2 regions of the Peribacillus sp. TE19612 genome follow, and region 2 is predicted to be linked to the other one. Evidence: riboswitches for the same ligand, from Rfam matches in the RefSeq annotation. Region 2 holds a riboswitch; the other holds the start of a gene.
What was found. Region 2 has a riboswitch for S-adenosylmethionine ahead of metK (methionine adenosyltransferase). Riboswitches for the same ligand answer to the same signal wherever they lie in the genome.
Positions count from the first base shown of each region.

Region 1: linked by a shared signal. The riboswitch ahead of mtnW (2,3-diketo-5-methylthiopentyl-1-phosphate enolase) and the one ahead of metK (methionine adenosyltransferase) in region 2 are both predicted to bind S-adenosylmethionine.

Region 1 is NZ_JBWCCL010000004.1:317,722-321,509, reverse strand. Features, by position in the region: gene ACZ9AO_RS09695 (2-hydroxy-3-keto-5-methylthiopentenyl-1-phosphate phosphatase) at 1-658, opposite strand, end outside; gene ACZ9AO_RS09700 (methylthioribulose 1-phosphate dehydratase) at 1-2, opposite strand, end outside; gene mtnW (2,3-diketo-5-methylthiopentyl-1-phosphate enolase) at 665-1,897, opposite strand; SAM riboswitch class I at 2,006-2,159, opposite strand; gene ACZ9AO_RS09685 (pyridoxal phosphate-dependent aminotransferase) at 2,278-3,450, opposite strand; gene ACZ9AO_RS09680 (carbon-nitrogen family hydrolase) at 3,549-3,788, shown strand, end outside.
Region 2 is NZ_JBWCCL010000013.1:33,109-36,896, forward strand. Features, by position in the region: gene pckA (phosphoenolpyruvate carboxykinase (ATP)) at 1-1,146, opposite strand, end outside; SAM riboswitch class I at 1,576-1,738, shown strand; gene metK (methionine adenosyltransferase) at 1,902-3,095, shown strand; gene ACZ9AO_RS20830 (gamma carbonic anhydrase) at 3,396-3,788, opposite strand, start outside.

The sequences.
Region 1 (3,788 bases), on a different contig from region 2:
ACGCTTTAACCACCTCCTGCTGCTTTATAATGTCAATTACATCAAAAAATGTTTCGAATCCTTGATGTGGCATTCCTTCCCTATCGCATTTTTCAAGCAGTATGTCACGGGCTATGACAAAATCGGCCTGTTTTGCCGCTTCAAAATCCGTCACTGAATCTCCAATAACGAGTTTAAAATCTTCCGGACCCGTAATTTTCCTCATAATGGATGGCTTGCAGCAACCGCAATCATTATTACATTGCTCATCACAAGCATGTGGCCACTCAATATAAATCTTTTCCTTATCAAAAAATGCATGGTTGCAATAAACGGACTCTGTTGGCAAGATATCATTCAAAAGGGGTGCAATGAAAAAATCCATGCCCCCGCTTACAATATATAAAGGGATATTGGCTTGTTTCGTATACTCAACGAATTCATAAAACCCCGGACGAATGCCGGCCGTTTTTCTTACATATTGGATGATGTCATCCTTCAAGCCACTATCAAGCAGGGAAAACATATCCCCAACTCCTGAAGATATACTGATTTTTTGCTGAAGGACACCGTCTTTCAACGCTTCCCATTCCGGAGGCGCAAATTTCTTCATAATTGAAATGATATTATCTGTGTTGGTGATCGTTCCGTCAAAATCACAAAAGATGATCGGTTTCATTATTTCTTATAGGCCTCCCCACAACACAAGAGCTTTTTTTAGGGTTTCTTCCTCAGCCGCCGCTTCAGAAAGTTCCTTTCCTGCTAGAACGGCTTCCACAGCAAAACGGAATGCCTTGGCACCGCCCTCTGCTCCGTCAGGGTGCCCGTGAATTCCGCCTCCGGCATTAATCACACTATCAAGCCCGAAATCCTTGATCAGGTCCGGAACCATGCCCGGATGAATGCCTGCCGAAGGAACAGGGAAGGCTTTTTTCCATGAAAGATCATCTTTTGTCAGAGCTTCAGCAATCGCTAAGGTCTCCGTTTTTTCAAGTGCGACATTTCCATAAGGAGAAGGGAACAAGGATAAATCCGCACCTGATATTCTTACTAATTTACCAAGCAATAATGGATAGCCGATACCATAAAATGATGAAGATGCCAATGCCCCGCTATATGCGGGGTGCGCCATGATCGGCAGCTTGATACGATCATGTTCACTCAAGGCCTGTAATACATCCAAACCATATGTATGAACGTTGAACAATAAAGCATCTGCCCCTGCTTCAGCCGCTTGCTCTGCCTTATCCAATAATTCAAATGTTTTCCCTGATAGATTGACAGCATATAAAGTCCGGTGGCCAGTGGTTTCATAGACTTCATTCAATATTCTTTTTCCCGTTTTTATTCTATCGAAAAATGGAGTCAGTTCCTGGTCAAAGAGGATCTCATCATCCTTAACTAGGTCAACACCTCCCAATGCTTGTTGTCTCAGTTGCTCATTATGAAATGTTAGGTCTCTTCCCAATACGCCTTTAAAGATGCTCATCACCAAGGGCCGGTTAAATACGCCAACCTTTTCCCTTATGCCTTCAATGCCAAATTGCGGCCCGGGAAAAGCTTTTTGAATATCACCGACAAAATCCAAGTCAATAAGTTTTATTTCACCGTCCAATGAAAGTTTACCGAAGACCGTTGTAAGGATTGCGGGTAAATCATTGGAAAAATTCCTTGCCGGATAGGCAATTTTAATCAGCGAACGGTATACTTTCCGATTAAAGTAGCTGTTTGCCCTCTCCTCTTCAGATAGGGGTGTCACCGATACGACGCGTCCCTTATGTTTTTCCAGTTGTTTCTGTACCAAATGTGGCAATTCCGTCCATGTCCCCACAGTCAGACCCAAGGCAATGCTCTCTGCTTTTTTCTCATGATTTCCATTAAAGTCATGAATTAAATAAGTAGCGACTATATCGCTCATTTGATCACTCCTATAACACGTTAGTAAACTCTCGATGTCATTAATAACCTGAGATGGTCTCAAAATGGCAAAAGCCCCTTCATAAAGAAGAGGCTTTAAAAAGCCATCTTCTTATCTCCCAGCCCTCGGCTGCAAGAATTAGCACCGTGCCTTGTGGATTTCAAAAAAATCCGGCGGAAGGATTCCGCCCCATTTTACAATGGAATTACGGTCGGTTGCTGGGCTTCATCGGGCTAGTCCCTCCACCTGCTCAAAATAAGAAAACGCTGATATATAAGTTGCATCCAAGTATCGAAAGATTAAGAATTTATTTTGTATTCTGACAGGTAATTCCTACTTTGTCAATAAGTTTTAACTATTTAAAGGTGAACCTTATTGCATTAAAATAAGTTTAATGTACGTATTCGTTCCACAGCCTCTTGCAGCCGTTCTTCCGAAGTCAGTAGCCCTACCCTGACATAACCTTCGCCAAATTCACCGAACCCATTCCCTGCGGCAACAGCTACATGGGCATGCGTTAATAAATAGTCCGCAAAACTCTCGGACGTAAAACCTTCAGGTACTTTGAGCCAGGCAAAAAACGATGCCGCTGGAGCTTTGACATCCCAGCCGATGGCCCTCAATCCCTCAATGAAAACATTCCTTCGCCCCTCGTACATCTGCACTAACTGCTCTACACAGGTCTGTGAGTCAAGCAAAGCGCTTGCCGCAGCTTCTTGTATCCCCGGGAAAAGACTCACATAAAGATGGTCTTGTAATAGTTCAAGAGCTTCTATTACACTCTTATTGCCCACTGCGAAGCCGACTCTCCACCCTGCCATATTGTATGTTTTCGATAGGGTGTATATTTCAACTCCTACATCCTTCGCTCCCTCCGCCTGGAGAAAGCTTATCGGTTTTTTTCCGGCGAATCCTATCGCCCCATAGGCGAAATCATGGACCACACATATTGAATGTTCTTTTGCAAAGGAGACGGTTTCATCAAAGAAACTTTCAGTTGCAGAAGCGCCTGTGGGATTATTCGGATAATTCAAGAACATCATTTTGGCTTTATCAAGAACTTCTTTATGTATGTCATCGTATTTCGGAAGAAAATCATTTTCTTCTGTCAAGGGCATCAGTTCGGTCTTTGCCTGGGCTAAAACAACACCGGAAAGATAATCCGGATAGCCGGGATCTGGAACAAGAATCGTATCACCTGGATTCAATAAACACTGCGGAAGTTCGACAAGACCTGCCTTTCCCCCGAAGAGAATCGCCACTTCAGTATTCGGATCCAGCTTGACACCGTATTCTCGTTCATAAAAGACGGCAGCAGCATCTTTTAAATATTGATGTCCCCGGAATGGCGAATATTTATGATTAATCGTTTTTTCAGCGGCAGACTGCAAACTTTTGACGATATGTTCCGGAGTCGGCTGATCAGGGTTTCCCTGGCCTAAATTAATGACATCATGTCCTTGCTCCGTGATTGCATTGACTTTTGCTACTAGTGAAGCAAAAAACTGCTTGGGCAGGTCCTGAAGCAGCCCGGATTTTTCGAATTGCACCATTTATACACCTTCTCTGAAATTTCTTGAAATTCTAGTCACAAATGATATATGTTTATCGTAGTCTTGTAAAGCATTTTTTACATGTGGGGGTTTTAACGATGAAGTGGAAAATAGCTTGTATTCAAATGGATATAGCCTTCGGGCAACCAGATATCAATTTTCAGGTTGCAGAACGATGGATGGAAAAAGCAGCTCGGTCCGAGCCCGATATCGTCATATTACCAGAGCTTTGGACAACCGGATACGACTTGACCAGGCTGAATGAGATTGCTGATCAAGAGGCAGAAAAAACGATTGAATTTCTTAAAACACAGGCACAGAAACACCAGATTCACATC
Region 2 (3,788 bases):
GCCTCTTTCAGTACCAGCCAATTTACTAGTGTATCCGCTTAGGAAGTGGAACATTGCCTGTTCTTTGGAAAGCTTGCTGATTGGAGGCAGAACGCCTGAAGCATCAGCTGTTAAGAAAATGATTGTATTTGGATGTCCTGCAATACTTGGGTTCACGATGTTATCGATCGCTTGCATTTGGTAAGCAGCACGAGTGTTTTCAGTCAATGAACTGTCATCATAGTTCGCTACACGCGTATCCGGATCAACAACAACATTTTCTAATACAGCACCAAAACGGATTGCATCGAAAATTTGCGGTTCTTTTTCACGTGAAAGGTTGATCGTTTTCGCATAGCAGCCGCCTTCGATGTTGAATACGCCGTTAGAAGACCAGCCGTGCTCGTCATCGCCAATCAATTTACGGCTAGTGTCTGCTGATAAAGTTGTTTTGCCTGTACCGGACAGTCCGAAGAATAAAGCGACGTCCCCTTCACGTCCTACGTTAGCAGAGCAATGCATTGGAAGGATTCCAGCCTCTGGAAGTAAGTAGTTCATGATCGAGAAGATCGATTTTTTCATTTCTCCTGCATATTCCGTTCCGCCGATCAGGATCGTACGGCGTTCAAAAGAAACGATGATGAACGTTTCGGATGTAGTTCCGTCCACTTCTGGGTCCGCTTTGAAGTTAGGTGCAGAAAGGATCGTGAATTCAGCTTCGTGACCTCTCAGTTCCTCTTCGTTTGGACGGATGAACAAAGTATGGGCGAAAAGGTTATGCCAAGCATATTCATTAACAACACGGATGGGAAGACGTGATGATTCGTCTGCACCAGCGAAACCTTTAAAAACAAAAATCTCTTCTTTTGCTTTTAGGTAGTCAACTACTTTATTATATAGTTTATTGAACACATCTTCGGAAATCGGCCGGTTCACGGGACCCCAATCGATTTTATCTTTAACTGATGCTTCTTCCACGATATATTTATCTTTAGGTGAACGACCAGTATATTTGCCAGTTTCAGCTTTTACCGCGCCGGTTGATGTTAAAACGCCTTCATTTCTGCTAAGTACTTTTTCGACCAATTGAGGAACTGATAGTTGAGTTTGCACATTGTTTCCTGTTAATAATTGGTGTAACTCATTAGAAACATCTACAGAATTCATATATGAGGTACCTTCCTTTGTTTGAGTTTTTATATTACAATTAGTATAACACATTCATTTAATTAGTCTATACTATTTCTTTTAATTTGTGATTATTTTCAGCTAGCCGCATTAATCATTTTAATCCGGCAGGAACCGAGTCAGGATAATCGCATATACTTTCATGAAGAAAAATTTATTTAAATAGGAAGTTAGTAAGCAATATATGTCTAATGGGAAAGTCAGGATGTCGTTCCTTTTCGATGTTCAATACTTTATTATTAATGGCAATTTACAACATTTCTATTCGTATTTTGCGTTGTAAACCCCTCTAGGACGTTGTATCAACATGTTTTTTCAAATGAACGCCATTCTGGGTGGAAATGTTCTTTTTAGAAAAGCATTGACAAATTCCAGCCAAATACGATAATATCTTAAATTGTACGGATTCTCTTATCCCGAGTTGGTGGAGGGACAGGCCCTTTGAAACCCAGCAACCTGCCATATTGAACTTGACTCCAAGATCGATCGCCGAAAATAAAGCGAAGGTCTTCAAGGAATAGTGGTGATGGTGCTAACCTGAGCAAGGTAAAAAACCCTTGAACGATAAGAGTGAAAGGATAGAAGACAGAATTTTAAACCTTTCCTCATTTGCCAGGGAAGGTTTTTGTGTTTTTTATAAGTAATTCTGTGTCTATAGTTGAAACTAATGAGGGAAACGAGTTCCGTAAAAATCAGGCTTATGCCTACAACATACTAACTTCCAAGGAGGAAATATGATGTCAAAGAAACGTCTATTTACTTCTGAATCTGTTACAGAGGGCCATCCGGACAAAATTTGTGATCAGATTTCAGATTCCATTTTAGATGCTATCCTAGCTAAGGATGCAAATGCACGTGTTGCGTGTGAAACTAGTGTAACTACAGGTCTTGTACTTGTTGCTGGTGAAATTACAACGTCCGCTTACGTGGATATCCCGCGTATCGTTCGTGATACGGTTAAAGGAATTGGCTACACACGTGCGAAATACGGTTTCGATGCTGAAACTTGTGCCGTTTTGAGTTCCATTGATGAGCAGTCTGCCGATATCGCAGCTGGTGTCGATAAGGCATTGGAAGCTCGTGAAGGAAACATGTCAGATGAAGAAATCGATGCAATCGGTGCAGGGGACCAAGGTCTTATGTTCGGATTCGCTTGTAATGAAACAGAAGAGCTTATGCCGCTTCCGATTTCATTGGCGCATAAACTTTCATTCCGCTTGACTCAAGTTCGTAAAGATGAAACTCTTGCTTACCTACGCCCTGATGGTAAAACACAGGTAACCGTGGAATATGATGAGAATAACCGTCCTGTACGTGTAGATACAATCGTCATCTCTACACAACATGATGCAGAAATTACGCTTGAACAAATTCAAGCCGATCTAAAAGAACATGTGATCAAAGCTGTCGTTCCAGCCGAGTTGATCGATGCAGATACTAAGTACTTCATCAACCCGACTGGCCGTTTCGTAATCGGCGGACCTCAAGGGGATGCTGGTCTTACTGGACGTAAAATCATCGTTGATACTTACGGCGGATACGCTCGTCACGGCGGCGGTGCATTCTCTGGAAAGGATGCAACTAAAGTTGACCGTTCTGCTGCATACGCTGCACGTTACGTTGCGAAAAACATCGTGGCAGCCGGCCTTGCCGACAAAGCGGAAGTTCAATTGGCATACGCAATTGGTGTGGCAGAGCCTGTATCGATCTCTATTGATACGTTCGGAACTGGTACAGTTAGCGAAGAAGTCCTTGTTGACCTAGTTCGCGCAAACTTCGACCTTCGTCCAGCTGGAATCATCAAAATGCTTGACCTTCGTCGCCCAATCTACAAACAAACAGCTGCATACGGACACTTCGGCCGTACAGATGTCGATCTTCCATGGGAACGCACGGACAAAGCAGAAACATTAAAAGCACAAGCGTAATTCATATAAAAAAAGGTGTCCCGCTATTTGCGGGGCACCTTTTTTATGGATTAACTTAGCCGTCTGCGGGAATAATTCAAGAAATCCCAAAGAAATTCAACTTTAAGGGCCATACTAGCGATTTACTCGTGAGTTTGGAGCAAATACACGTGAGTTTCAGCGATTTACTCGTGAGTTAGGAGCAAATACTCGTGAATTTCAGCGATTTACTCGTGAATTTGGAGCAAATACTCGTGAATTTCAGCGATTTACTCGTAGTTTGGAGCGAATACTCGTAATTTTCAGTCAAGTGCTCGTGAATTACTTTATTCGTTCCGCCGTTTTATAGTATTGGCCTTTTTCGGCGTATTCGCGTACGATGCGTTCCATATCCTGACGATCTTCTTCGTTGATTTCGCGTATGACTTTAGCTGGACGTCCGAATGCCAACATGTTCGGTGGAATGACTTTGCCTTGGGGAACGAGACTGCCGGCACCGATGAAAGCACCTTCGCCGATTTCGGCTTCATCAAGTACGATCGATCCCATGCCGATTAAAGCTCCTTTGCGGATTTTACAGCTATGTAATATGACCTGATGGCCAATGGTTACTTCATCCTCGATGATCAATGGATTATTTGGGCTTTGGTGCAGGACGCTGTTATCCTGTATACTGACTTTTTTTCCGATGATGGTTGGGGATACATCACCGCG